DNA from 2 places in the Allobosea sp. BIWAKO-01 genome. Region 2 is predicted to be linked to the other one. Evidence: predicted binding sites of a transcription regulator. Region 2 holds the regulator's gene; the other holds the start of a gene.

Region 1 (14,464 bases), on a different contig from region 2:
ATTGAAACGCCGAAATCGCCGCGAACGACGCCACCGAGCCAATGCAGGTACTGCATCCAGATGGGGTCGTTCAGCCCCATCTTGGTCCGCAGCGCCGCGAGCGCATCCGGCGTCGCATTCTCACCCAGCATCATGACGGCGGCGTCCGCCGGCAGGATCTGCGTGATCGCGAAGACGATCAGCGACACGACGAAGAGCGTGTAGCCGATCAACAGGATCCGCTTGAGAATATAGGCCGGCGACACGCCCGCTGCCCTGTTCTTGGCTCAGCTGCGCTTCGGCGCGTTGGCGCCGAGCGAAACGAAGTCGAGCCTGAAGACGGCTCCGCGCGGATGCAGCTCATAGCCCTGCACCCATTCGCGCTGCGCGCCGAGCAGGTCGAAGAAGGCCGGGATGATCGAGGGAACCTCGTCATACATCAGCTTCTGCGCTTCGGCGTAGAGCGCCCGGCGCTTGGCCTCGTCGACGGTGGCGCGCGCCTCAAAGACGAGCTTGTCGAAGGCCGCGTTATTCCAGCGCGTCTCGTTCCAGGCGGCGTTGGAGGTGTAGAGCAGGGAGAAGATGGCGTCGGCCGTCGCCTGCATGTTGTAGAAGCCGACATAGAATGAGCCCTTCTTCCAGACCTGATCGAGATAGGTCGCGTGCGGCATGGTCTCGACCTTGATGTCGAAGCCGGCGGGCTTGGCCATCTCGCGCAGAGCCACCGCGAGCTGCGTGCGCTGGCCCGGACGGTCCGAGGCGATCAGCGTCGCCTCGAGCCCCTTTGGATAGCCGGCCTCGGCGAGCAGAGCCTTGGCCTTGGCGATGTCCGCCTTCTTGGCCGGCAGGTTGGCGTAGAAGCGGTAGGCCGGGCTGAGCGGAGTGTCGTTTCCGGCCGAGCCGAAGCCCTCGGTGACGAAATCGACCATGGCGGCGCGATCGACGGTCAGCGCCAGCGCCTGGCGCACGCGCACATCGTTGAAGGGCTTCTGGTCGCAGCCGAAATTGACGTTGCAGAACTGGCCCGACGGCACTCGCAGCGCCTTGACGCCGGAGGCCTTCTGCAGCCGGCCGAACTCCGTCGGCGGCGTCGTCGAGATCAGGTCGGTGTCGCCCGCGATCAGCGCAGAGGCCTCGGCGCTGACATCCGGGAAGACGACGACCTCGATCTTGTCGAGATAGGGCCTCGCCTTGTCGTAATAGGCGTCATTGCGGGCGACGACGATCTGCCGCTCCGGCTCGAAGGAAACGAGCTTGAACGGGCCGGTGCCGATCGCCTGCCGGTCGAGCTTCGCGAGCCCCTCCTTGATGACGGCGGCGGGCACGATCTTGGCGTTGGTATAGGCTAGCGTCACCGGCAGATCGGCGAAGGGCGCGGACAGGGTGAAGACGACGGTGGTGTCGTCCTTCGCCGCGACCTTGGCAATCGGACCGACATTCTGGCGCGCCGGCGAGGCGGTCTTGGCGTCGAGGATTGCCTCGAAGGTTGCTACCACGTCGGCCGCCGTGCAGGGCGAGCCGTCATGGAAGGTAAGGCCCTTGCGCAGGACGAAGGTCCATTCGGTCAGATCGGCGGAGTTCGTCCAGGATTCGGCGAGGTCGGGCTCGGCGCTCATATCGGGCTTTAGGCGCGTCAGGCCGGAATAGAGCAGTTCGGCGACGAGATATTCCGGGTTCACCCGGGTCACGAGCGGGTTCAGCTTGGAAACTGCCTGATCGACGCTGACGCGCAGCGTGCCGCCGCGGCGCGGCGACTGACCGAAGGCCGGCAGGCCGGACATGGCCATGCCGCTGAGAGCGGCGGAAGCGGCGAGGAAATCGCGACGATGAATGCTCGGCATGGGACGCTCCTTCAGCTTTTTGTGGGAGGCAGTTGGGGATCGAGGTCGGGGTTGAGGTCCGGCCTGAAATCGGCCGCGAGGTAGAACAGGATCGCCTGCGCCAGCGAGACGATGTCCGGCACGGTCGTGTGTTCGCCTGGCGCGTGGATGTTGCGGTCGGGCCGTCCGAGCCCGCCGAGGAGAACCTCCTGCCGGCCGGTCGCGCACTGGACCCATCCGAAGTCCGAGCAGCTCGCCGCCCCCCATTTGCGGAAAGTCTCCGGCGCATAGCCGAAGCCTTCGCCCATGGCGGCCTGCCAGCGCGGCCAATGCGGACCCGTCGGATCTGCGGTCGGCATCAGATGGCCGACGAGCATGGTCTCGACCGAAAGGCCCGGCACAGCTGCGACGCTGCGGCGGATCACGTCCTCGATCTCGGCCAGAGCGTCCTCGAAGCGCTCCTCCGGGGCGTAGCGCCGGTTCAGCGTGACTTCGAGGAGAGCGGGAACCTGCCCGCCAGCCGTACCGCCCTGGATCGCGGCGAGGTTGAGCTGGGCGGCGAGGGGCGGCTTGCCCGGTGGCGGCGGCAGGGCCGAAACCCGTGTCGCGATCCGGGCTTTCAGCACCGTCAAGGCGTTGAGCAGCGGCAACGCGCCCTCGACGGCATTGATGCCGGCCCCCTGGCGATTGCCCTCGCCGGCATGGACAGCCTGCCCGTGAATGCGGACGAGCAGGTTGAACAGGCCGAAGCAGCCGGCCCAGATCCGCGCCTCGGCGCTGCCATTGAAGTTGAGGATATGCTCCGGCAGGCGTCCCTGTTCGGCGAGGTAGCGGACGCCCGGATAGAGCCCACCCTCCTCGTCGGTGCAGAACAGCAGCACCGGATCGTAGGCGAGATCGACCGCGCAGGCCCGGGCCGCACGCAGCGCCAGCAGGATCGCCGCCGCGCAGCCCTTCATGTCGGCGGCGCCCAATCCGATCAGGCGATCGCCGGCGCGCTCCATCCGCAGCGGATCGCCCGCCCAGCCTGCGGCCGCGGGCACGGTGTCGACATGGACATAGAGGCCGCAGGCAGGCCGACCGCTGTCGCGGCTGGCGATCAAATTGGTGCGCGGGCCGCTGGCCGGACCGTTCGGCACTTGCCACAGGCTCTCGGGTACCGTGACGCGCTCAGTCACGAAGCCGAGCGGAGCCACGAACTCCTCCATGAGCGCCGCGAAATCGTCATAGCCGAGGCCGGGCGGGAAGGAGGTATCGATCGCGATCATCCGGCCGAGCGCGGCGACCGCTTCCTCGGCATTCGCGACAATCCAGTCGCCGGCATGCGCCAGCGCCGTTGCATTCCGGTCCAGGGCCATGGTGTCGACCATTGCTCAGCCCAAAGCCGCCGCGCTTGTCCAGCGCCGGGGCGATCTGCAATGGAACCACGTAAAAGCCGCAGCTGGCAGCGCCAATTTGCGGATCCTTCTCTTTCATATAAACTATATAGAAATAGGAACCAGCGGCATGCCCCCTGTCAACGCTAAAAATGTGACGCCCGGTGCCAGCGGATTGGGCATGGGTGCAGGCGGCTCTGTGCCGACCCTCCCAAATCTTGCGATTGGGGAAGCGGCGCCGCTCTATGAGCGCGTGAAGCGGCATATGTCAGAGGCCATTCTGGTCGGCGAATGGCCGCCCGGAATGGTCCTTCCCAGCGAGACGACCCTTGCACAAGGTTTCGGCGTTGCCGTCGGCACGGTCCGGCGCGCGATGAGCGACCTGGTGGCGGAGGGACTGCTGACACGGCGCCGCAAGACCGGCACCGTCGTGACCGGCCGCACGCCGCATCATAGTCTGCGCTTCTTCTTCCAGTATTTTCGCCTGCACCGGGCCGATGGCATCCTGGTGCGCTCGACGAGCCAGTTCCTCAGCGTCGAGGCCCTGCCTGCCACACAGGCTCAAAGCGAAGCGCTCCAGATCAAAGTCGGCGGCGTCATCGCGATCCACCGAATTCGCCATGTCGACGGCCGCCCTGTGATGCATGATAGGCTGGTCATGGCGCAGCATCGGTTGCCTGATTGGCCGCTCGACAAATCGGAGCTGCCAGCCTTGCTGTACCTCCACCTGCTTGAACGTTACGGTATCCGCATTTCCGCAGTTCGCGAGCAGATCACAGCCGACCTCGCCAGCGACGAGGATATGGCACTGCTCCAGCTCGATGGGCGCCAGGCCGTGCTCACAATCGACGAGGTCGCCTACGATCAGGCGGGTGTTCCAACGATCCTCGGGCGGCATCACGCCACGACCGCCGCGCACGCCTATGTCAACGAAGTAAGGTAGGTCTGCGCCGATACCGTTGAAAAAGTCGGTCTGAGAGCGGCGCTGGTGCGGAGCGCATTTGGCGGCGTGGAGCCTCGCCGATCATGCTGGTCCGAGTTTCGGTCCGTTCGGCAGGAGCTTGGCGAGCTTCCTGAGGTTCTGGGCTGCTGCGGCGAGATGGAACTCGTCCCTGGCGCCATTGGGTCCGCGTAGTCGCAACCGGTCGAGCCGCAGGATCCGCTTGAGGTGGGCGAAGAGCATCTCGACCTTCTTCCGCTCGCGCCGCGAGGTGACATAGGCATCGGTCGCGGCGATGTCCCTGGCCATGTCACGGGCGCCCTCGTGGATTGAGCGCAGGATCTTGCGCGCCGGCGTGTTGGGTGAGCACTGCGGCTTCAGCGAGCAGGCGTCGCAGTCGAACTTGCTGGCGCGGTAGCGCATGAAGCCTTCGGGGTCGACGCCGTCGCGGCCGACGCTGAGGCGCCGGCGATACTGGTGAAGCTCCTTCCCGCCCGGGCAGGTGTAGAGATCGCGCGCGTGGTCATAGGCCTGCTGTTTCTCTGCTCCTATCTTCAGGACTCGATCGGCCTGGTGCGCGCCATTCATGCGCACCCGTTCCGTCCGAAGATGGTCGGTGCCGGCATGATCGGGCCGCAGAACTCCGCCGTGAAAACCTCGCTCGGCCCGCTGCTCAACGGCTTCGTGAACTACGAATATTGGGTGCCGGTCCCCAGCATGATGTTCCCCGGGGTTCAGGAGTTTCTGAGCATCTATCGGGCGCGCGCCGCCGATGCCGGCGTCGACCTCCTGGGACACTACATGGCGCCGCTGGCCTATGCCCAGATGCAGGTGCTTGCTCAAGCCGTCGAAGCGACCGGTGGCCTTGACGACACCGCCCTGTCGACCTTCGCAAGGGATGCGACCTTCAACACGGTCATGGGCGACGTCGAATTCGGCACGAACGGGGAATGGGCGCAGCCGCGCGTCCTGCAGGTCCAGTTCCAGGGCATAGCCGGACACGACGCCGACCATTTCAAGGATGGATCGAGACAGGTCGTCGTCTCTCCCGGCGCGCTGGCGTCAGGACGACTGATCTTTCCCTATGCCGAGGCGCTATGATCTGGTTAGCCCTAAGTGCGGCCCATGGCGCCGGTTTCGGAGACGATTGGACCAGCTTCGCACAGGCGTCCGCAGCTAGCATCGAATAGCCCTCGGAACGGCAGCATCCAACAGTCGCGGGAACGACTGCATTAGGGCGCGCTCCGGACATCCGAGAGGTGCCCAACGAACTTCGGCAAACCACCCGTCCCCGACATTCCTGGACGACGCAGGTTGGTTGGAAAGGGCCGCATATGAGCCACCCCCAAGTACAATAGAGGGGACACTTCGCTCGTGGCAGCTTGTCTAGCGGGGATTGAATTTGCGGGCACAACATGCCGAAGCTGGCCGAAACCAAGGCCGGGACGCCGCTTCAGGAGCGCGGGCGCGCTCGTCTGATGCTGCGATTGCCTGTTTGGCGTGCCGCCTTTGCACAGACCTTTGACTACGCCTTTCTAGATATCTGCGAGGCGTACGAACTGGCGTGGAATGGGCTCGAATTCTGGATCAACTCGGACGCGCCAACACGCTCTGAGCGGATCGAGGAATACCAGCAGTTGATGGCGTCATTGGAACTGGAAGCAGCATCTTCAGCTGCTGCCGAGAGCCGAGATTGGCGGTAGTTGAACGAGCGCGGCGTCGAAAATTTCAGCGTGTCGATAGTTTAACCTCAGTAGCGCGACGGTGAGCCGGTTCTAAAAGTTAGGCCGGCCTCTTCTGATCAGCTCGGAGCCGACCCAATCCCGCGGTTGATCTCACTATTGCCAGCGGTCTGCCCTGCGCCATGAGCGGAAGTTGGCATCGCGCCCGAAAGCGGACCTGAACTGGCGAGGCTGAGCCCGCTGTCGACCCATTGCAGAGGCTGGCTCAGCTCGCCATTGCCGCAACCCGATGTCACGTCGTCAGCCTCCACCTGAGGGGTTCGGGTCTCCACCTCGCCGCGGCTGATTGTCAAGGCGATCGGCCACGGCCTCCCTAGCTTGCGCAAAAATCATCCTGACTGTCGTCATAATATTGTTGAGAAGACGAACATCCTCTTCGATCGAGACGCCTTCAATCGACGCGTTCTTGGCGTCGTTCAGAAACTGCTGCTCAAGAGCATCAAGACGCTCCGGCCCGCTCAAAATGGCGATCTCGACCAAGGCGTTCCGGCCGACAGTCACGGCGCCGGCCAGCGACGCTGCCAGCGTGTTGATGAAAGCCTCTTGGTCATCAGAAGCGCGGTCCATTGATCCTCCCGAGTGGGGCAAGGGCGTACGGGATCCTCTCATTCCCAGAATTTGAAGCCCACTGCACGAGCAGCCGCTCGCGCTAACGCAGAATGGGGAGGTCTCCGATATTTACCGCGCCGAGCTGGCTTTGGAACGTCAGCGTCCGATCAGAACTCTGCTGTTGGGAGACTCCGGAGATTATGTGCTCTCCCGTGTCATAAACTGTCCGTTTGGTTCCGTCCTCGATGACCAGGCGTCGGGCCGTCGGAAAAAATGCGTACCGCATGTCGTTTTGGCTGCCCGCCGTCGCCGGGCGGCCAAACTCAGCAGGCCAGCCCCATTCGCTCACTTGCGCTACACGGCTTGTGGCGGCCCTCACCTCGTCCATCTCGACTTCGCCGCACCGGAGCGCATCAGCTAGATCATGGAGAACTCCGTCGAGCTTTGCCTTTGTCGCGGCGTTGAACATGTCCCCGACCATACTCATCCCGCCGGCAGCCCATTGGGCCATCCCCCCAAACTCGGGATGAGAGAATTGGGCCATTGAGCACTTGCCGCGGCGGAGCGCTGCTAGGGCAACCTCTACCGCGTCTACTCCCACCCCATGCTTCCGAGCAATCTTGGCAACCAGGTCCTGAGCCAGGCCCTTCTCAGAGGTCTCCTTGGCGGGTCGCACTCCGTTCCGGATCGCAGCTTCCTGGTCCGGGGAAAGTGGATTCCCGTTTCCGTCCTTCATGTCACCACCGATGATGCGTTGGACCGCGATTTAGCGCGCAGCCTCAGTCCCCTCGTGAACGGATGCTTCCGCTCCTTGTTCCCTGGGAGCCGGCGTGGGCCATCAGGCCAATGTGACATAAGCGGAGGCCCAAGGCGCCCATCAATTCCATTGGCACTCAACTGGCAAGAGTGCTAACAGTTGTTGTGTGTTAGGTACTGAGCCGTCCTGAAGCGGATGGAGCGCCGGATCGCCGGCCGCAGAGGCTCCGGTCGAGAGCCCGCTATCTCGTGCAAATTGTCGACATGGAGGAATTCATGAAATTCCGTCCGCTGCATGATCGCGTCGTGGTCCGTCGCCTTGAAGGCGAAGAGAAGACCAAGGGTGGCATCATTATCCCCGATACCGCCAAGGAAAAGCCCCAGGAGGGCGAAATCATCGCCGTCGGCCCGGGCGGCCGCGACGAAGCCGGCAAGCTGACCCCGCTCGATGTCAAGAAGGGCGATCGCGTCCTGTTCGGCAAATGGTCGGGAACCGAGGTCAAGATCGACGGTAAGGACCTCCTGATCATGAAGGAGTCCGACATCATGGGGGTGATTGAGGGCACCGCCATACTCAAAAAGAAGGCGGCCTGAGCCACGCCCCCGATCGTCGCGACCCACCGGAGTTCCAAGTCATGGCTGCCAAAGACGTCAGATTTTCCACGGATGCGCGAGACAGGATGCTGCGGGGCGTCGAAATCCTCAACAACGCGGTCAAGGTCACGCTCGGTCCCAAGGGTCGCAACGTGGTCATCGACAGGTCCTACGGGGCGCCGCGCGTCACCAAGGACGGCGTCGCTGTCGCCAAGGAGATCGAGCTCGCCGACAAGTTCGAGAACATGGGCGCCCAGATGGTGCGCGAAGTGGCCTCGAAGACCAATGATCTCGCTGGAGACGGCACCACGACCGCGACGGTGCTTGCGACCGCGATCATAAAAGAAGGTCTCAAGCTGGTCGCGGCCGGCACGAACCCGATGGACCTGAAGCGTGGCATCGATATCGCCGTAGCCGCGGTCGTGAAAGACATCGCGGCCAGGGCGAAGAAGGTGGGTTCCTCCGAGGAAGTTAGTCAGATCGGCACAATTGCGTCCAACGGCGACAAGGCCATTGGCGACATGATCGCCCGGGCAATGCAGAAGGTCGGCAACGAGGGCGTCATCACCGTCGAGGAGGCCAAGACCGCCGAGACCGAGCTCGACGTCGTCGAGGGCATGCAGTTCGACCGTGGCTATCTCTCGCCCTACTTCATCACCAATGCCGAGAAGATGGTCGCCGAGATGGAAGACCCCTATATCCTCGTCCATGAGAAGAAGCTGTCGTCCTTGCAGGCGCTGCTACCGATCCTCGAAGCCGTCGTGCAGTCCGGCAAGCCGCTGGTCATCATAGCCGAGGACATCGAAGGCGAGGCTCTGGCCACGCTCGTCGTCAACAAGCTCCGTGGCGGCCTGAAGGTGGCGGCCGTCAAGGCTCCGGGCTTCGGCGATCGCCGCAAGGCCATGCTTGAGGACATCACCGTCTTGACCGCAGGCCAGACGATTTCGGAAGACCTCGGTATCAAACTCGAAAACGTGACGCTCGACATGCTGGGCCGCGCCAAGCGGGTGCACATCGAGAAGGAGAACACCACGATCATCGACGGCGCAGGCGACAAGATCGCGATCGAGGCCCGCATCACCCAGATCAAGGCACAGATCGAGGAGACCACTTCGGACTACGACCGCGAGAAGCTCCAGGAGCGTCTGGCCAAGCTCGCCGGCGGCGTCGCGGTGATCCGCGTCGGCGGCGCGACCGAGATCGAGGTCAAGGAGAAGAAGGACCGCATCGAGGATGCCATGCACGCCACGAAAGCGGCGGTCGAAGAAGGCATCGTGCCGGGCGGCGGCGTAACATTGCTGCGCGCGAGAGGCGCCGTCGGAAAGCTCAGCAATCGTAACCCCGATATTCAAGCCGGCATCAGCATCGTGCTCAGGGCGCTGGAAGCTCCAGCCCGCCAGATCGCGGAAAACGCGGGTGTTGAGGGCTCTATCGTTGTCGGCCGGATCACGGACAACAAGTCCCAGACCTACGGCTTCAATGCGCAGACGGAAGAATATGTCGACATGCTCAAGGCCGGCATCGTCGACCCGGCCAAGGTCGTTCGGGTTGCCCTGCAGGATGCGGCTTCGATCGCTGGCCTCCTGATCACGACCGAAGCCATGATTGCCGAAGCGCCGAAGAAAGACGCGCCGGCAATGCCGGGCGGCGGGATGGGTGGCATGGGCGGAATGGACTACTAGCCACCACACGATCGCATTAGCGATACTGATAACGCCATGGGCCGCCGAAGGCGGCCCATTCTACTTTGGCGCAGGTCCGATCGGAAGCTGGTCTTGTCGAGAATGAATTGCGTGCGATGAGGGGATTCGCCCGAGCCGGAGAAGCGTTTTGACACAGCCTAGGTTCAGGACCGGCCCTCATCGCGCCGCCCCACAAGTGGACCTTCTGAATGCCAGCTTTGGGCCACGCGCGCCCATCGCTCGTTCGGACGAAATGCGCCAGAAGCGGACTCTTGCACCGTGCAAGAGCGGACCTAACCCGCCCGGCTACGTGAAGACCGGAATCGACGGTCCAGGCGCGAAGCGCAATCCCAGAATATCGACGTTAGAACAGGCTACCGCTTGGAGCGCGGCCAAGGCCTTCTCGATCAAGCGGGATTGCGGCGGCTGATCGACTGATTGATCGCGATCGAGCAAAACAGGGCGAACGATCTTGTTGGCGCAAGGCACTGATCTAATGGACGCCCGCCGCGGTCTGGGCCGGCCTCAACACCAACGCGCTGACCGAGCGCGGGCGGGGCGGTTATCGGCGTAATGCCGGTTGCGGCGCCTTCTTCCGGCTGCGCTGGATCGCCTCGCTGACGATCACGCCATAGCGGTTGAACTCGTCCAGTCCCTTGTTATCGGCGGCCTCGATCTGCTCTTTCGTGGCGTCGGCTAGCAGGCCCTTGCGCGCCTTGCAGAAGGTATAGCCCGCCAGTTCCTGCGACAGCGCGTCAACTTCCTCGACGGTCTCGAACCGTTGCGGGATTATCGGCGGCAACTGCCCAAAGCGCCCCACCATGCAGCCGAACTGGTACCGCGGATGCTTCTCCAATCGTTCTTTGGCGGATGGTTCTGGATTGCCTTCGCCCGCCTGGCTTGCGCCGGGAGCGATGCCGGACGCGGCCAGCACGCCCGCAATGATCAGGTGTTTCATAGTTCAATCTAATCCCGAGGGCGGCAGGCCGGGCGCGGCGTGGTGACGCGGCGGACGCTTTTCTTCCTGGTCGCGAGATGTGGGATGCGGAACGAGGCGATTGCCGATTGAACGTCTGCTTTCCGGGCCTCTTATCGGTGCGCGCTTCAGCGCGGCAGATTGCGGGTGCGAAGGCTGACACTGTTGAGGCGCTTGAACTGGAAAGGCTCAAAGCCGCAATCGCCGTCTATGAAGCGCGAGAGGTAGTGCGCGCAGGATAATCGGGGATGATGATTGTCGCGTTCGTGACCTCGTCGAACATGTGTTCGCTTACATCTGTATCCGACGCATCGTAGCGGTGGTACGGCTGAGATATGACACTGGCGGAGCGCAGTGACGATGGTTGATCTGCTCGACAAAGCTGCTGCCAGACGCTCCATTCGCACCGGATCAATGCGCGCTCACGCACTTCGTCAGGCGGAGTACTGGCTGCAGCAGGCGGCTCGCTGCTTGCGCGTTGCCGAGGAGGCTGGCGACGTCGAGGACGTCGAGCGCTTGTCGCGTCGCGTTGCGGAAAAACATCGACGGGAGATCAGGTGATGATCCGCAGATGCTAGTGACAGTCAGACCTTGGGGTCCTCGCCGGCATCTTGTTCGTAGTTGTAGAGCGGATGTTGCGGGCTATGGACGATCCTGCTGATGTTTCCCTTGTGGTAAGAGCCGGAAGAGCGCCCATATGCAAAATGCAGAAGTACAAAGCATTCCGCACTAGGTTGGATTTAATTCAACGTGAAGTCTCTGACCTTCAAACGACCACCCTGATGTTGCTTGCGTGGCAGCGACGTTGGGGGATCGAACCTACCGAGATCGCTGGACGAGCGGGCCCATCAGCCATGTTCAGGGCTGAGGCAAATCAGGCGCTATCAGCATGGAGGCGGCGATGAGCAAGCCATTTGACCCGAGAGAAGCCGCAGCGCGGGCGCTATGCCGGCGAGAGGGGCGCCCGGAGAACATCACGTTCGAGGGCAAACCGATGTGGCAGAGTTACCTCGATGTGGTCGATACGGTCCTCGAGGCCATCAAACCCGAGCCCGTCGGGCGTCACGCTGGCCAGGAGCCGGCGTCGTGGTCGGACTATACACCGGGATAGCGCGGGGCGACTTCTCGGCTTGGACGCTTATGGTCGGCGGCCAGGTGCTCCATGTCGGCCACCTTCCTGTCGGCGCCTCTCCCATCGCCGGATCGGCACCATTGATGACGACGCTCCTGACACGGCCGGGGTGGGCGGCGCGGCGGCGATCCGCCGCCTCGATGTGGTCGAAGATCGGCCTGCGGCCCAATCTCAGCATCGCCCCGCGCAGCCAGCAGACGCCCAAGCGCATGCGCGGCGAGTTCGACGTCGTCGCCTTCGGCTGGGCCAATGAGCCTAATCTGGATTCGTCCTCGCTCCTGACGCAGCTCATCCACAAGACGGGCGCTGCGGCCGGGGTCTTCAACTGGGGCGAATGGGGCGATGACAGGATCGACGCCCTGAACGCCCAGGCGGCCGTCGAGAACGATCCCGCAAAGCGCACCGCCATGCTGACCGCGGCGATGAATATCGCCAAGGACTAGCACATGCTCCTGCCGCTGCACCAGCAACCCATGGCATGGGCCGCCCGGTCGCGGATCGCGTCCCTGGTGCCGAACTCGGACAACAAGCCGCGGATGTGGCTCACCGTCATGAAGTGAGAACCAGCGCCGGTTGCCGGGCGGCCTGTCCGCCTTCCCGCGACGTCACCAAGATGCGCCGCGCCCCCCGGGGCGCGGCGCATTTCACGGTCGAGCGGCCCGGCAGCTTTGCCAGTTCGCCCCGCCTGCGCTGCGCTGGGCCGTGTCGCGGCGATCGGCTTGGATGTCTTGCCCCGATAAGGACGTTGGCTGCGACATCCGTCATTGAACGTCTTCGCCCTCTGGTCTGATAACAAGATCGCAATCGAAAAAGAAATATCTGTACAATCCTTCGTATCTGGCGCCTCAATTGCGGGCTTCTTCAGGATTTGGTGAGATATAAATTCTTGTGCAAGTTTTTTAATCACGCACTCGAGCCGAGGTGAATATTTAATATGGAAGGTTAGATCGTGACAGTTATTTCAGTTGCAGTTGTCGACGATCACCCGCTTCTGATAGAGGGGATTGCGGCCCTGCTGCAGCGGAGAGGCGATTTCGCGCTTGTGGCATCGGGGTCCTCGGCGGACCGCATTCTCTCCATCGCCGAGACCGATCGTCCTGACTGCATAATCGTCGATCTCAGCATGCCTGGCGACGTGCTGGCAGCGATGGCTGCGGCCACCAAGGCGGTCCCTGAGATGAAGCTCATCGTCTTCACGGCGTCGAGCAATGCGGATGACGCTCTCCGGGCACTCGAGGCTGGCGCCTGTGCCTATGTCCTGAAGGGCACGCCGGCAGACGACCTCTTCGAGGCGATCGCCAGTGCGCGACGCGGGGAGACTTATCTGACGCCATCGATCGCGACCAAGGTGATCGGCTCCCTGCAGCGCGCCGCCCGCGACAAGCGTACTGCGCCAAGGTCCCGGCTCACTGTCCGAGAAGATCAGATTGTCAGATTGCTCCTGTGCGGAAAGCAAAATCGCGAAATCGCCGGTGCTCTCTTGCTCAGCGAGAAGACGATCAAGAGCTATATGACAAACCTGATGGAAAAACTGGGGGCTCGCAACCGCGTCCAGGTCGTAATTGAAGCACAGAAACTGGCGTCCACGCGTGCCTGAACTTCGCGCTCATCTGCGGCCGGATGAAAGGAATCCCGATGCACATGGTCCCGATCGTGGCGGCGGTTTCCGCTCTTGCGCTCTCCGGAGCCGCCAGTGCCCAGGCTCCGCCCGGAGACTTCACGGCTGACCGGGAGATCGCGCTCAATCCGGGGGCGCCATCGGGCCCTTTGAAGAATCGATCCGTGATCGTCGTCGATATCGGCGCGCTGCCGAAGGCGGAGCGATTACGCGTCAACCAGATCGTCGCAGCACGCGGCGAGAGCGAGCTTGAGAAGCTCCGGACTGCCATTGATGCAGCACCGACCCTCATCTTTGCCCTTCGGCTGCAGGGGCTGTCTTCGCTGCACGTGCTCATCGCCGAGACCGGTGCCTATGGGCGGCTCACGCTCATCACCAAGAAGAAGATTTGATGGTGATCGAGGCCGGTCACGCCTTGGGCGTGTGCACGCCTGCGGCCCGATCATTGTGGCGCTGAACCATCCTCTCCCGGAGGGAGAACTGGCTGTTCCTGCAGGTCAGAGCTTCGGCGCCTGTGACCGCCGCGGCGGCTGTATTCGTCCCTGTGGACCTTATCGGCGTTACCTATTGTCCCCATATCCTGCCTACCGGCACAGCTTATGACTGACCGGCCGGAGGTGCTCATGGACACCGTTGTCACGCCGCTCGAGCAGCAGAACCCGGCCAAGCAAAGCCTGCGCCAGGAGCAACGCGAACAGCTCAGCGCCGAGCGTGTGGAGGGCAGGGATGCCGAGTTGACGCACGCTCTTGAGAACACATTTCCCGCGAGCGATCCGGTCGCCACGCAGGCGGCCACCAGGAACGGCGCGCCGAGGCGAGCCGAACCGGGCAACCGCTAACAGCGGACTCCACGGCAGAGAGCAATCACCTCAGCCTCAGCCTTAGCCCGGCCTGGGCTCCTGAGTTGCTGCCGATCCTGCGAGCCGCAGGGGCGATGAGTTCGCCGTCACGGGAAAAGGAAACGACCGAGGTACCCGAATTCGCGCCCGCGGTGCTGACGTCGATTGCGGCCAAGCCTCTTCGCATCCCCCTCAACCCTACCCCTTCCCGCGAAAGCCTATCGGCAAACCGCGCCTGCACGTGGCTAAGATGACGCGGGTCGTCTGCTTGCTTAATCATTCATTTGAGCGTCCAGTGAATCGGCAGTCTCTCTTCGGACCGAACCGAGACGGGCCTCGATGCCGACCTTGTCTCGGCCCACCCAAATTCCAGTCGAGCAAGGCACGGGCCAAAGCCTTTGGCGCGACAACCTGCCATGTCCGATGGTGGGGATGACGTCGCCCACAGCCGTCGGTTTCTG
Region 2 (14,464 bases):
GCCCGCGCCGCTGTGCCTCCAGCATCAAGGCGAAGCCGGTATCGCCGGCGATCCTGACGCGTTCGATGGGGTCCATCTGGATGGCGACGGCAAGGGTCATGGGCAAGGTTCCTGTTGCGCGGCCTCATATCGGCCCAGGCCCCATGCCTGTGCAAGGGGCAGGCTGCGCGTCACAGGATCAGCTCGAAGGCGCCGGGCACATGGCGCGGCCGACGCCAGGGCGCGACGAAGACGGCATCGGCTCGCAAATGATGGTCCATCGCCCAGGCATTGCGCGAGAGCCATTGCCGGATGCGCGCCTCGATCAGCCGGCGTTTCTCGGGAGTGATCGCGGTCAGCGCATCGTCGAGCAGGCCCCGGGCCTTGACCTCGACGAAGGCGATGGTGCGTCCGCGCTTCACGATGAGGTCGATCTCGCCGCCCTTGCCGCCGAAGCGCCGGGCGAGCGGCCGGTAGCCCTTCGCGGCAAGCCACAGGATCGCCAGCAGTTCGCCGCGCTGGCCGGTCGTTCCGGCTCGTCTGGCCTTCTGGCTGCGAGCCCTGGCTCTCAAGGCTCGCGGGTCAGTTCGAGGGCGCGCGCATAGACCTTGCGGCGCGGCTGCCCCGTCTCGGCGGCGACCTGCGCGACCGCCTCCTTGAGCGAGAGCCGCGCCATGGCCTCGCGCAGACGCTCATCGATGACATCTCCCGCTGGAAGCAGAGCCTCGGCTCCGGGTGGACCGATGATCACGACGATCTCACCGCGTGCTTCTTCCTCCTCGCCATAATGGGCGGCGAGTTCAGCCAGCGTCCCGCGTTGCACGGTTTCGTGGTACTTGGTCAGTTCGCGGGCGACCGCTGCCGGCCTTGCGCCCAGCACTGCGCCGGCATCGCCGAGCATCTCGGCGAGGCGGCGCGGTGATTCGAAGAAGACGAGGGTCCCTGGAATGACCGCCAGCTCGGTCAGCCGTCCGCGCCGCGCGGCCGATTTCGGCGGCAGGAAGCCTTCGAAGAAGAACCGGTCCGTCGGCAGACCAGCAAGCACCAGCGCCGCCAGAACGGCCGAGGGGCCGGGAATGCCAGTAACCGGCAGGCCTTCGGCGACGACATCGGCGACCAGCTTGTAGCCAGGGTCCGACACCAGCGGCGTGCCCGCGTCGGAGATCAGGGCAAGTCGCCCGCCTTCCCGCAGCTTGGCCAGGATCTTCGGCCGCATCTGCGCGGCATTGTGCTCGTGATAGGGCAGGAGCGGTGTCGAGATCCCGTAATGCGCCAGCAGCGTCTTGCTGGTGCGTGTGTCCTCGGCGAGCACGGCATCGGCGGCGGCGAGCGTCGCCAGGGCGCGAAACGAGATGTCGCGCAAATTGCCGATCGGGGTTGCGACGATGTGCAGGCCCGGCGCCAGTGCCTCCGCTTCGGCGCGGAGACCGAAGGCCGTGTAGCTGGGTGCACGCTGAGATGCAGGCGGAGCGGAGGACGGAGCAGACATGTCCGCAAGCTGCCACAGCCGGCGCCCTTATGCCACGGCTGCACGCGGCTGCGCCTCGTTTCGGATGCGGCAAGACAGAGTTAACAACTTGAAAATACCATGTCGTACTGGCAGGAGTTCTCCGCGGTCGGGGGGCTGCAAGCTGGACGGTCGCAATGACCGCGTTCCCCCGTTCTCGACTGGAGATGATCCCGTGCGGCTCCAACGGCTCCCCCTTCCGGTCTCGAGGCTGCGTCTGGCGGCTCTGGCCCTTGGTGTTTCGCTTGGGCTCGCGGCCTGCAGCGGCGGCACGTCCGGTCTGCCGGGCTTTGACGGTGGCTCCGCGGCCCCAGGCGGCGAAGTGCCGACCGGCCAGACCATCGGCGCCGGTAAGGTCAAGGTCGGCCTCGTGCTTCCCCTGACTGCCGAGGGGCAGGGCGCGGTCGTCGGCAACTCCCTGAAGAACGCTGCCGAGATGGCGCTTGCCGAATTCCCGGGCGCCGACCTCACGCTGCTGGTCAAGGATGATCGCGGCTCGCCGGAAGGCGCGCAGGCCGCGGCCCAGGAAGCGCTGCGTGAAGGCGCTGAGCTGATCATCGGGCCGCTCTTTGCACCTTCGGTGCAGGCTGCCGCTCAAGTGGCGCGCGGCGCCAACCGCCCGATCATGGCTTTCTCCAGCGATAACAATGTCGCCTCGCGCGGAGTCTATCTGCTCTCCTTCCCGCCCGAGAACGACGTCAATCGCGTGATCGCTTATGCCTCGTCGCAGGGGCGCAAATCCTTTGCCGCGCTGGTTCCCGACACCGCCTATGGCCGGGTCGTCGAGGCCGCGTTCCAGCAGGCCGTCGCCAATCGCGGGGCGCGGGCGGTCATCATCGAGCGTTTCGGCTCCGACCAGGCCAGCATGCGCACCGCCGTCCAGCGCCTCGTGCCGGCCCTGCAGCAGGCGGACGCGCTCTTCGTCCCGGCCGCCGCCGACACCATGCCGGCGCTTGGATTAGCACTTCAGCAAGCCGGGTTCGATCCGGCCAAGGTGAAACCTCTCGGCACCGGCGTCTGGAACGATGCCAGCGTCGCGCGCGTCCCGGCGATCCAGGGAGGCTGGTTCGCATCGCCCGACACAGCTGGTTTCAACGCCTTTGCAGGCCGCTATCAGCAGCGCTTCAACAGTGCGCCCACCCGCACCGCGACACTGGCCTATGATGCGGTCTCGCTGGCGGCGGCACTGGCGCGGACGCAGGGAAGCCAGCGTTTCTCCGAATCGGTTCTGACCAACCCGCAGGGCTTCGCCGGCGCGGACGGCGTCTTCCGTTTCCGTCCGGATGGGCAGATCGAGCGCGGGCTTGCGGTTCTCGAACTGCGCAATGGCCAGATCGTGACGGTGAATGCCGCGCCGCGAGATCTTGGGCCGAGGACGTAACAGGGCCCCGCTCGCGGTTTCCGGGCGCTGCGACCCGCCGCTCATCGGTTCTCAGAAATAAAATGATGCCCGGCGCAAGGCCGGGCATGGGCGGCGGCAGGTCTAGGCCGCCAGATCCGCCACCAACGCGTCAAGGACAAGCGCCCCAACCGGTGTCGCGGCGAGCTTGCCGCCGGGCTTGCGTGTCAGCAGCCCCTCCTTCATCAGGCTGTCGACGCGGGAAGACTTCAGTTCACGCCCGGAAAGCGCCCTGAACGTGACCGGATCGATGCCCTCGACCAGTCGCAGGCCCATCAGCAGATATTCGTCGCCTTGCGCCTCGGCGTTCAGGCACTCGTTCTCAACCAGCGCATGCCCTTCGGTCTCGACGCGCTCGAGCCAGACTTCCGGTCGCTTCTCGGTCGATTGCGCCATCCGGCCGTCCGCCGTGACCAGCCTTCCATGCGCACCGGGGCCAATGCCGGCATATTCGCCATAGCGCCAGTAAACGAGATTATGCCGGCATTCGGCGCCCGGCCTGGCATGGTTCGAGATCTCGTAGACCGGCAGGCGGTGCTTTGCCGTGATCTCCTGCGTCGTCTCGTAGAGTGCGGCGCCGACTTCATAGTCCGGCACCTTCAACTTGCCGGCCTTGTACAGGGCTGCGAAGGCGGTGTCGGGCTCGATGGTGAGCTGGTAGAGCGAGAGATGCTCGGCAGCATGGCTGATGGCGAGTTCGAGTTCCTCGCGCCAGAGCGCGGGATTCTGCTCGACGGAGCGGGCATAGATCAGGTCGAAGGAGTAGCGCTCGAAATAGCGCCGCGCGATCGCGACCGCATCGAGCGCTTCCTGGGTCGAGTGCATCCGGCCGAGCGCCTTGAGGTCGGCGTCGTTCAACGCCTGCACGCCGAGCGAGACGCGGTTGACGCCGGCGGCGCGGAAGTCCCGGAAGCGTCCAGCCTCGACGCTGGTCGGGTTTGCCTCGAGCGAGACTTCGCAATTCGGGTCGACCGCCCAGGCGCCGCCGATCGCGTCGAGGATTGCGCCGACCGTGCGGCCCTCCATCAGCGAGGGCGTGCCGCCGCCGAAGAAGATCGAGGAGACGGTGCGTCCGGGCGCCAGCTGGGCGCGGTGCGCGATTTCGCGCCTGAAGGCTTCGATGAAGCGCTGCTGGTCGGGCGGCGTGTGCCGCACGTGCGAGTTGAAGTCGCAATAGGGGCATTTGGCCAGGCAGAATGGCCAATGCACATAGACCGCGAAACCGGCATCCGCGGTCGGATGCGGCGGGACCGCCTGTCGCTCGGCGATGGCGGCCGGCGCGTTCACTGGGGCAGCCTCAGGCAGGCTGCGGCGAGAAGCTGGAAGGCGCGGGCGCGATGCGACAACGCCTCCGAACCATCATCCGGCACGCCGTGCTTTTCATCGGAAGACATTTCGCCAAAGGTCTTGGCGCGGCCGTCCGGCTTGAAAATCGGATCATAGCCGAAGCCTGAAGGGCCCCGCGGCTCATGGATGATCTCGCCATAGACGCGGCCTTCGAACAGCTCCTGGTGTCCGTCCGGCCAGGCGATGACCAGCGCGGAGACGAAATGGCCCCGACGCTTGTCGGAGGTCGTTGCGCCGCGCTTGGCGAGCTCGGCCTGCACGCGGGCGAGCGCCGGGGCAAAGTTCTTGCCCGGCCCGGCCCAGTTGGCGGAGAACAGGCCAGGGGCTCCGTCGAGCGCATCGATGCACAGGCCGGAATCATCGGCAATCGCCGGCAGGCCGCTTGCTTGCGCAGAGGCCACCGCCTTGATCGCGGCATTCTCCGAGAACATGTGGCCATTCTCCTCGGGCTCGGGCAGGCCGAGTTCACCGGCTGAGACCAGATCGACGCCATAGGGCGCCATCAGCTCGCGCATTTCGCGCAGCTTGCCCTGATTATGGGTCGCAATCACGACCTTGCCTTGGAGAAGCCGATGTCCGCTCATGGTCAGGCCACCGCCGCCTTCTGCAACGCGACCAGCTTGCTGACGCCGCCTTTGGCGAGCCGGAGCAGGGCCATCAGCTCATCCTCCGAGAAGGGAGCGCCTTCGGCAGTGCCTTGCACTTCGACCAGGCCGCCTGTTCCGGTGATGACGAAGTTCGCGTCGGTCTGCGCGCCGGAATCCTCGACATAGTCGAGATCGATGACCGGGTTGCCGGCGACGATGCCGCAGGAAATCGCGGCGACATGATCCTTGAGCGGGTTCGATGCCTTGAGCATGCCGCGCCCCTCCATCCATTTCAGCGCGTCGTGCAGCGCGACCCAGGCGCCGGTGATCGAAGCCGTGCGCGTGCCGCCATCAGCCTGGAGGACGTCGCAATCGACCACGATCTGGCGCTCGCCGATGGCGGTCAGGTCCACGACCGCGCGAAGCGAGCGGCCGACCAGGCGCTGGATTTCCTGCGTGCGGCCGGATGGCTTGCCGGAGGTGACCTCGCGGCGTGTCCGTTCATGGGTGGCACGCGGCAGCATCGAGTACTCGGCCGTGACCCAGCCCTTGCCGGTGCCGCGCAGCCAAGGTGGGCCCTTTTCCTCGACCGTCGCGGCGCAGAGCACCTTGGTCTCGCCGAAGCTGACCATGCAGGAACCTTCCGCATAGCGCACCACGCCGCGTTCCAGCGTGACCTTGCGCATCTCGTCGGCCGCGCGTTTGGAGGGTCGCATGTTCACATCCCGATTTCGTGAGTTCGGCGGCTTGTAGGCGTTTGGGCCGGGCGCGGCAAGGCAAGCAGCCAGCGCTTGCCTCTTGATCCGCCGCCGCGCCGAAGGGACAATAGCCTATGTGCAAGCTGATACTCGCCTCGCCATGAGCGCGCCCACGCGGCAGGACAGCCCTGGCGGGCTGGTTGAGACCGACCAACGCTCCCGTGAGATTTTCCGGCAGATCGTCGATGGCTATCTCGCGACCGGCGAGCCCGTCGGCTCGCGCAACATCGCGCGGCTGCTGCCGGTGGCCCTGTCGCCGGCAACTGTACGCAATGTGATGACCGACCTCGAAATGGCCGGACTGATCTACGCGCCGCATACCTCGGCCGGGCGGTTGCCGACGGAGCGCGGATTGCGTTTCTTCGTTGACGCCATGATGGAAGTCGGCAACCTGACCTCCGACGAGCGCGCCCGCATCGAGGCGCAGATGCGGGCGGCGGCCTCGACCCGGACGCTGGACGGCGCGCTGACCGAGGCGTCTGCACTGCTGTCGGGCCTGTCGCGAGGGGCCGGTGTTGTCGTGACCACCAAGGCCAATTCGCGGCTCAAACATATCGAGTTTGTTCGGCTGGAGCCGGCGCGTGCGCTTGTCGTGCTCGTGGCGGAGGACGGCGCGGTCGAAAACCGCCTGCTTGCGCTGCCGCCGGGCTTGCCCGCCTCGGCCCTGACGGAGGCCGCGAATTTTCTCAACGCCCGTGTCCTCGGCAAGACTTTGAGCGAACTCCGCCGCGAGATCGCGGATGATCGCGCCACGATGGAGCGCGAACTCGATGCGTTGACGGCGAAACTTGTCGAAAGCGGCATCGCCACCTCATCCGGTCCGAGCAGCGATCGCCATCTGATCGTGCGTGGCCAGGCCAATCTGCTGGAGGATCTCAAGGCCCAGGAGGATCTCGAGCGTATCCGGCTGCTCTTCGGGGACCTCGAGACGCAGACCGACGTGATCGACTTGCTGTCCCGCGCCGAGGCCGGCGACGGCGTGCGCATTTTCATCGGCTCCGAAAACAAGCTGTTCTCGATGTCCGGCTCCTCGATGATCGCCGCCCCTTTCCATGATGCCGAGCAGCGTATCGTCGGCGTCGTCGGCATCATCGGCCCGACACGGCTGAACTATGCCCGTATCGTGCCGATGGTGGACTACACTGCCAAGGTCGTGGGGCGGCTTCTGGATGGTGCGCGGTGAAGCACGTCTTACGAGCGGGACTGATTCTGGTGCTGGGAGTTTTTGCGATGGCGGCGATGGGGCAGAACGGACAGGCGAGCCTCCTCGATGCGGCCGCCGCCGGCAGGACTGCTGAGGTCTCCCGGCTGATCGCGGCCGGGGCCGATCTCGAGGCTCGCGATGCGCAGGGGCGCTCGCCGTTGTTGCTCGCCGTGGCTGGCAATCATGTCGCGATCGCGAAGGCACTGCTTGCGGCGGGCGCCAACATCAATGCGCAGGCCGCCGATCGCGACACACCCTGGTTGCTCGCCGGTGCCGCTGGTCGCGCCGAGATCGTCGCTGCGATGATCCCGCTGAAGCCCGACCTGACGATCCGCAACCGCTATGGCGGCAACGCCCTGATCCCGGCCTGCGAGCGCGCTCATGTCGAGACGGTCAAGCTGCTCCTGAGCAGCGGCATCGACCTGGACCACGTCAACGATCTCGGTTGGACCTGCCTGCTCGAGATCGTCATCCTGGGCGATGGCGGGCCGCGGCATCAGGAGGTTGCAAAGCTTGTGCTCGATGCCGGCGCCGATCCCAGTCTTGCCGACAAGGATGGCCTTTCACCGCTCGCCCATGCCCGCCAGCGCGGACAGCGGGCCGTCGCGGCGTTGATCGAGAAGGCCGGCGGCCGCTGAACGATTCCAGCCCGCGGGTCATGACCTGCTCGCTGGCGTGAAGCTCGCTCGCTTCGAGTTGCCTCGGACCGAAACTGCTCCTCCGATCGGTCAGGTGGACCGCCATCCCGCGCTCCATGACGTCGCCGGCCCCGAATTTCGCAGTGGCCAGGAGGCCGCTCAAGCATCCCGATTTGGCATCGACGCATTCTGGCGTTACCTCTGCCGCCAAAGCGACCCAGGTGCGCTCCAGACCACAAGGCCAAAGACATGACCGACACGCTCCCCGACCGTCTCTCCGTCAACCCGGACAGCCCCTTTTACGACGCCGAGGTGCTGGCGAAGGATATCGGAATCCGCTTCAAGGGCACCGAGAAGACCAATGTCGAGGAGTATTGCGTCAGCGAGGGCTGGATCAAGGTGGCGGCCGGCGCCGCCAAGGACCGCTTCGGCAGGCCGATGACGATCACGCTCAAGGGGCCGGTCGAGCCATACTATCGCAAGGCGGAGTAAGGCTCAGGTCTTCACGGACGCCGCGACTGTGCCCAGCCGAAGCAGAAGACGGCGAATAGCCCGAGCCCGGCGCGGATGGCGTGAAGCTCGCCCCAACGCTGAATGAGATGGCGGCTCGCGGCGCTGGCTTGCGCCGCGGCCATGGCCTGCAGTTCCGTGTTGATCGGTGCGATGACCAGTAGCGTGAACGGCAGATTGGCCAAGATCGCGAACATGCCGATCAGCCAGGCGGGGTTACGGGCGGAGCGCCAGGACAGACCGGCGCAGAGCGTCGTGATCACGACCAGCGTCGCCTGCATCCGCGTCGCCGGGCCGATGGCCGCTTGCCATTGCCGCAGAAGCGCCCCGTCGTCGAGCGACAGCCGCGCCGGCTGCTCGGCGGCGAGGATGTAGATCGCTGCGCCAGTGAACAGCGCCGCCAGTGCCAATGTGATCGGTCCCATGCTTCGGGCGATCGCGGATTGCGGAATGAGGTCGGTCCCTTGGGGCATCGTCACCTCCCGATTTTGAACAGCATGCTATATATCATTGCATAGCATGCTGTTCAATTGATATCTCGACCCGGCAGGGGGATGCGATCGTGACGACCTTCAAGACTCATTCGGCCGGCTATCTCGCCAACCACATGGCGCGGCTTTTCGCCAAGGCCCTGGCTGAATCCATCCGGCCGCTCGGGCTTGCGCCGGCGCAGTTCATGGTCCTGCTCGAACTCTGGCGTGAAGACGGCGTCACGCAGAAGCACTTGGTTGAACGGCTCGATGTCGAGCAGGCGACGATGGCCAGCACGCTTGCGCGCATGGAGCGCGACGGTTTCATCGAGCGCAGGCCCGACCCTGCCGATGCCCGCGCCCGTATCATTCATCTGACAGGGCGGGCCCGGGAATTGGAGCAGGCTGCGCTTGCGGAGGCACGGCAGGTCAACCGGCGGGCGCTGGCCGGCTTCCCGGAGGAGGAGGCGGAGCAGCTGCTCGCTGGCATGCGCCGCGTCATTTCCTCACTCTCCGACAAGCCGGCCGAGCCCGGTCTGCCGGTCAGCCCCAATCCGGTGGATTAGGCGAGTGACTTGAAGAAGAAGGTCGAGCCGCAATCGCTGCCATCGGGCATCAGCGCATAGCGCGGGATGGTGCCGATCTCGGTCCAGCCCAGCCGGTTATAAAGCCGCCGCGCCGGGCCAGCCTCGTCCGTGTCGAGGCAGAGCAGCGTCCGTCCGGCCGCCAACGCCTCGGCCTCCGCCGCCAGCATCAGTGCTTCGCCGATACCCTGCCGGCGCGCTGAGGAATGCACCAGGACCTTGGCAATATCGGCTCGGTGCGGCTGGTTCGGCTTGCCGGCCGGGTGGACCTGCGCGGTGCCGACGATCTCGTTGCCCTGCCGTGCGACCAGAAGCAGGATCTGCCCGGTTTCGACGCCGGCTGCGACACCTGTCCAATAGGCCTTGAAATCGGCCTCGGTATTCTCCGCCATGAAGCCGACAGAGGCGCCGTTCGCGACGGAATCCCGAATGATGCCCGTGAGCGCAGGGATGGCGTTGCGCGCACCAGCGGCATCGAGACGCGTGATAGAGGCCATATCAACGAGCTGCGTCGTCATCGTGGTCTTTCCTGGGATAAGCCGTCTGCCGTCATCAGCACGACGGCGTAGCGGGCCGGCTCCGGGCCGGGATTGTGATAGGTGATCGGCCCGTCGAGCAGCATGTGGATGCAGTCGCCGCTCCGCAGTCGATGGCTGGCGCCGCCAAAGCTGAGCTCGATCTCTCCGGCGAGCAGCCAGACCTGCTGGTCGAGGCGGTGCAGCATGCGCGGTCCGTCGAGCAGGACGCGTGCTCCGGGTGGCAGCGTCACGTCGACGATCTCGACCGGCGAGCCGATGCCCGGCGACGAGACATTGCGCCGCACATAGCCCGTGCCAGGGTCGAGCCAGACCGGCTGATCGACCAGGCGCGCGACCGGGCCGGCATGGCGCTCCTCATGGAACAGGGACGACAAGGTCACGCCGAGTCCGGCGGTCAATCGGTCGAGCAAGGCTGCCGTCGGGCTCGATTCGCCCCGTTCGATTCGCGAAATCATCGCGCGGCTGACGCCGGTGCGCTCGGCAAGCACGTCGAGCGTCAGATCTCGCCGTTGGCGGGCCGACTTCAGGCGTGTCGCGAGGCGTTTGTCGATGTCTCTCTCGAGAGGGTGATCCATTTTAGTAGAGAAAATCTAATATAGTAGAATGTCAAGCGCCATCATGCTGCGCAGAAGCAAGGCACCTGCCACAAACCCTTGGCCCCGTGCGGCTTCACTGCTATTGCGCGCCCATGAGCACGCGCAGTTTCGACAACATCCGCAATTTCTCGATTGTGGCCCATATCGACCACGGCAAGTCGACCCTTGCCGACCGGCTGATCCAGCAGACCGGCACGGTCGCGGCCCGCGACATGAGCGAGCAGATCCTCGACTCGATGGATATCGAGAAGGAGCGCGGCATCACCATCAAGGCGCAGACTGTCCGGCTCGATTATCGTGCCCAGGACGGCAAGGATTACATCCTCAACCTGATGGACACGCCCGGCCACGTCGACTTCGCCTATGAGGTCTCGCGCTCGCTGGCCGCCTGCGAAGGCTCGCTGCTGGTCGTCGACGCCTCTCAGGGCGTCGAGGCGCAGACACTCGCCAACGTCTATCAGGCGCTCGATGCGGGCCACGAGATTGTCACGGTCCTCAACAAGATCGACCTGCCGGCCGCCGAGCCCGAGCGCATCAAGCAGCAGATCGAGGACGTGATCGGCCTCGATGCCTCGGAAGCCGTGCCGATCTCGGCCAAGACCGGTCTCAATATCGAAGGCGTGCTGGAAGCTATCGTCCAGAAACTGCCGGCGCCGAAGGGTAATCTCGAAGCGCCGCTGAAGGCGCTGCTGGTCGATTCCTGGTACGACGCCTATCTCGGCGTCGTCGTGCTCGTCCGCATCATCGACGGCGTGCTCAAGAAGGGCATGACCATCCGCATGATGCGGGCCAATGCCGCCTATGGCGTCGACCGTGTCGGCGTATTCAAGCCGAAGATGCTGGAAGTGAAGGAACTCGGCCCCGGCGAGGTTGGCTTCTTCACCGCCTCGATCAAGGAAGTCGCCGATACCGCCGTCGGCGACACCATCACCGACGACCGCAAGCCGATTGCCGAGCCGCTGCCGGGCTTCAAGCCGGTGCAGCCGGTGGTGTTCTGCGGCATTTTCCCGGTCGATGCGGCCGATTTCGAGGTGCTCCGCTCGGCAATGTCGAAGCTGCGCCTGAACGACGCCTCGTTCTCCTACGAGATGGAGACCTCGGCGGCGCTCGGCTTCGGCTTCCGTTGCGGCTTCCTCGGACTGCTGCATCTCGAGATCATCCAGGAGCGGCTTGAGCGCGAGTTCAATCTCAACCTGATCTCGACCGCGCCGTCCGTGGTCTATCATCTCAGGCTGCGGGACGGGACGACGCTCGAGCTGCACAATCCGGCGGACATGCCGGATGTGATGAAAATCGAGGCGATCGAGGAACCCTGGATCCGCGCCACCATCTTCACGCCGGACGAATATCTCGGCTCGGTGCTGAAGCTCTGCCAGGATCGGCGCGGCCTGCAAATCGACCTGAGCTATGTCGGCTCGCGGGCCAAGGTCGTCTATGACCTGCCGCTGAACGAGGTGGTGTTCGATTTCTACGACCGCTTGAAGTCGATCTCGAAGGGCTACGCCTCCTTCGACTACGCCATCACCGACTATCGCGAGGGCGACCTCGTGCGCATGTCGATCCTGGTCAATGCCGAGCCGGTCGACGCGCTCTCGATGCTGGTCCACCGGACCCGCGCCGAGGCTCGCGGCCGCGCCATGTGCGAGAAGCTCAAGGAACTGATCCCGCCGCACATGTTCCAGATTCCGGTCCAGGCCGCGATCGGCGGCAAGATCATCGCCCGCGAGACCATCCGGGCGCTGCGCAAGGACGTGACCGCCAAGTGCTATGGCGGCGACGCCACCCGCAAGCGCAAGCTTCTGGAGAAGCAAAAGGAAGGCAAGAAGAAGATGCGGCAGTTCGGCAAGGTCGAAATCCCGCAGGAAGCCTTTATCGCTGCATTGAAGATGGATTCCTGAGCGGAGCCCAGGCTCCTCTCTCTATCGCCAAGGTCATCCCGGGGCCGGCTTCGTTCGCCCGGGATGCAAGCCCCGGGCGGTCCCGACTACGCCAGAACGGCCTGACGCGTCTCGGCGTCGATCAGGAAAGCTGCAATCGCTGCAACCAGCAGCAATGCGGCAAACAGTGCGATTGCAGTGGCAAAACTCTGCGCAATCACGAGCGCTACCGCCGATGGTGCGAGCAGGCCGCCGAGCCGCGCCATGGCGCCGGCAACCCCCATGCCCGTGCCGCGGAGTTCTGTCGGATAGAGCTCGGGCGTAAAGGCGTAGAGGGCACCCCAGGTGCCGAGCAGCGCAAAGCTCATCAGCAGGATCGATGCGCCGATCATTGTTGAGCTGCCGGCGCCGACAAACAGGGCGCAGCCTGCCGCGCTGAGCAGCAGGAATCCGATCAGGGTCGGTCGCCGGCCCCATGTCTCGACGCCATAGGCGGCCAGCGCATAGCCAGGCAGCTGGGCCAGCGCGACGATGACGAGGAAGCCGTAGCCGCGGACGAAGCCGAAACCCTCGCCGGCGAGCTTGGCCGGCATCCAGGTGAAGACGCCGTAATAGGAGACCGAGACAAGGAACCAGATTCCGAGGATCAGCAGGGTGCGCCGGCGCAGATCGGGCGCGAGCAGTCCGGAAGACGTCGCCGCCGGCGGCAGGGTGATTGCCGAATCGGACGGGAGTTCGGCTTTCCCGTTGGCGCGCAGCATCTGGTTGAGCACGCGCTTGGCATCTTCCGCTCGCCCTTCCTTCAGCAGGTACAGGGGTGATTCCGGCACCCAGAAGCGCAGCCATATGCCGACCAGCGCGGGCAGCGCCGTCGCAGCAAAAATCCAGCGCCACGCGTCAGCGATCCCGGCGATGCTCGCTGCCCAGGCGGCCAGGGCGACAGCGATCGTGCCGACCGCCCAGAAACCCTCCAGCATGACCAGCCAACGCCCGCGATTCCTGGGCGGCAGGAACTCCGCCATCATCGCGTAATCGACGGGCAGCGTGCCGCCGACTGCGATGCCGGTCAGGAAGCGTAGCGCGAGAAGGGCTGCAAAGGACGGGGCGAAGACCGAGAGCAGCCCGAACACCGCATCGCAGGCGACCGTGATCAGGAGCACGCGACGGCGGCCATAGCGATCGGCGAGGCGCCCAAACAACGCGGCGCCGATCAGCATGCCGAGGAAGAACAGCGTTCCGGTCTGCAGGGCCTGTGGCACGCTGAGCCCGAAGGTCGCAGCGATCGAGGCGGCGGTGAAACCAACCGCCAGCACCTGCATGGCATCAGCCGCCCAGACGAGGCCAAAGATCCCGAGCAGCCGACGCTGGAACGGGCCGGTGCCGGCGGTGGACAGAACGCTCTCGACAGGAATGCTCATGGCGTGGCGAACTTTCTTCGAGGCGCCTGCGGGCTGTTCTGGTCTTCGTCGCGTGGTGGGTTCGGGGCGGGCTCTGCGCTAGATCTGGACGCCGAGACCACGCAGTGTCGCCCGCAGGTCGATCGGCTCGACGAAATGCACGGCCTGCATGCCGACATGACGGGCGCCCTCGATATTCTTGGCGCTGTCGTCGATGAAGATGCAGGAATCCGCGGCGAGGCCGTAGCGCTCCAGCAGCACGTGATAGATCGCAGGATCCGGCTTGATCAGCCGCTCATGTGCCGAGACCACGACGCCGTCGAAGGAGCCCAGGAAGGGAAAGCGGGCGACGCTCTCATCCCATTTCTCGCGCGAGAAATTGGTGATCGCATAGACTTTCTCACCCTTGGCCTTCAGGTCCGAGAGGACCGCGACGCTTTCGGCGATCTCGCCGGACACCGTCTCGTGCCAGCGTTCGTCGAAGGCCCTGATCTCGCGCTCCCATTCGGGATGCGCGGAGACCCGTTCGGCGACGGCTTCCGCCCAGGATCGGCCGCGATCCTGCTCGAGGTTCCAGGCCGAGGTGCAGATATTCTGCATGAACCAGTCCATGCGCGCTTCATCAGGGATCAGCTCGCGGTAGAGATGGCGTGGATCCCAACGGATCAGGACGTTGCCGACATCGAAAACAACGGTGGGGCTTGTCGAAGGCATGGCCGGTCCATTCTGAATGCGTGGCAGGTCGCAGAAGGCTCACGTCCTTGTGTGCAGACGTGCGAGACAGAGGCAAGGCCTCTCGCGTATTCGGGATAGCGATGGTGGAGATCGGTATGAAGGCATGGTTGCCGTGGCTGGACCGGCAGGGGCGCTTCTCGGGGCTGCGCGCTGCGACTTTCGCACTGGTCCTGGTGCCGGCGCTCTGGCTCGCCTTCGACGCGTGGACCGGTCAGCTCGGCTCGAAGCCCTGGACACGGGCGGTGCATGATACCGGCACCTGGGCGCTCAGGCTGTTGCTGGTTACCCTTGCCGTCTCGCCGCTGCGCCGGCTTCTCGACTGGAGCAAGCTCATCGG

What was found. Region 2 encodes HrcA, which represses chaperone genes, less so after heat shock. Its sites were predicted from a motif close to GTTAGCACTCNCNNNNNGNGAGTGCTAAC; they were not measured.
Region 1: the regulator HrcA is predicted to act here: its motif matches at 7,292-7,320, upstream of groES (co-chaperone GroES).

Annotation. Positions count from the first base shown of each region.
Region 1 covers NZ_BCQA01000002.1:426,328-440,791, reverse strand. Annotated here, with positions in the region: gene BIWAKO_RS33810 (ABC transporter permease) at 1-245, opposite strand, end outside; gene BIWAKO_RS33805 (ABC transporter substrate-binding protein) at 267-1,820, opposite strand; gene BIWAKO_RS33800 (M20 family metallopeptidase) at 1,832-3,169, opposite strand; gene BIWAKO_RS33795 (GntR family transcriptional regulator) at 3,156-4,118, shown strand; partial or broken gene BIWAKO_RS33790 (transposase) at 4,200-4,643, opposite strand; gene BIWAKO_RS33785 (type 1 periplasmic-binding domain-containing protein) at 4,689-5,216, shown strand; gene BIWAKO_RS33780 (hypothetical protein) at 5,531-5,818, shown strand; gene BIWAKO_RS33775 (hypothetical protein) at 6,098-6,424, opposite strand; gene BIWAKO_RS33770 (hypothetical protein) at 6,507-7,142, opposite strand; gene groES (co-chaperone GroES) at 7,439-7,756, shown strand; gene groL (chaperonin GroEL) at 7,798-9,438, shown strand; gene BIWAKO_RS33755 (hypothetical protein) at 10,001-10,396, opposite strand; gene BIWAKO_RS35790 (hypothetical protein) at 10,775-10,975, shown strand; gene BIWAKO_RS33750 (hypothetical protein) at 11,316-11,525, shown strand; gene BIWAKO_RS33745 (periplasmic substrate-binding domain-containing protein) at 11,630-11,989, shown strand; gene BIWAKO_RS33740 (response regulator) at 12,496-13,143, shown strand; gene BIWAKO_RS36540 (hypothetical protein) at 13,182-13,556, shown strand; gene BIWAKO_RS33730 (hypothetical protein) at 13,788-14,003, shown strand.
Region 2 covers NZ_BCQA01000001.1:1,563,846-1,578,309, reverse strand. Annotated here, with positions in the region: gene gshB (glutathione synthase) at 1-100, opposite strand, end outside; gene BIWAKO_RS07230 (YraN family protein) at 171-551, opposite strand; gene rsmI (16S rRNA (cytidine(1402)-2'-O)-methyltransferase) at 548-1,468, opposite strand; gene BIWAKO_RS07220 (penicillin-binding protein activator) at 1,662-2,867, shown strand; gene hemW (radical SAM family heme chaperone HemW) at 2,970-4,172, opposite strand; gene rdgB (RdgB/HAM1 family non-canonical purine NTP pyrophosphatase) at 4,169-4,816, opposite strand; gene rph (ribonuclease PH) at 4,819-5,535, opposite strand; gene hrcA (heat-inducible transcriptional repressor HrcA) at 5,678-6,760, shown strand; gene BIWAKO_RS07195 (ankyrin repeat domain-containing protein) at 6,757-7,419, shown strand; gene BIWAKO_RS07190 (DUF3297 family protein) at 7,669-7,911, shown strand; gene BIWAKO_RS07185 (anthrone oxygenase family protein) at 7,923-8,402, opposite strand; gene BIWAKO_RS07180 (MarR family winged helix-turn-helix transcriptional regulator) at 8,492-8,965, shown strand; gene BIWAKO_RS07175 (GNAT family N-acetyltransferase) at 8,962-9,501, opposite strand; gene BIWAKO_RS07170 (helix-turn-helix domain-containing protein) at 9,498-10,097, opposite strand; gene lepA (translation elongation factor 4) at 10,211-12,016, shown strand; gene BIWAKO_RS07160 (MFS transporter) at 12,103-13,413, opposite strand; gene BIWAKO_RS07155 (HAD family hydrolase) at 13,492-14,106, opposite strand; gene BIWAKO_RS07150 (protein-methionine-sulfoxide reductase heme-binding subunit MsrQ) at 14,223-14,464, shown strand, end outside.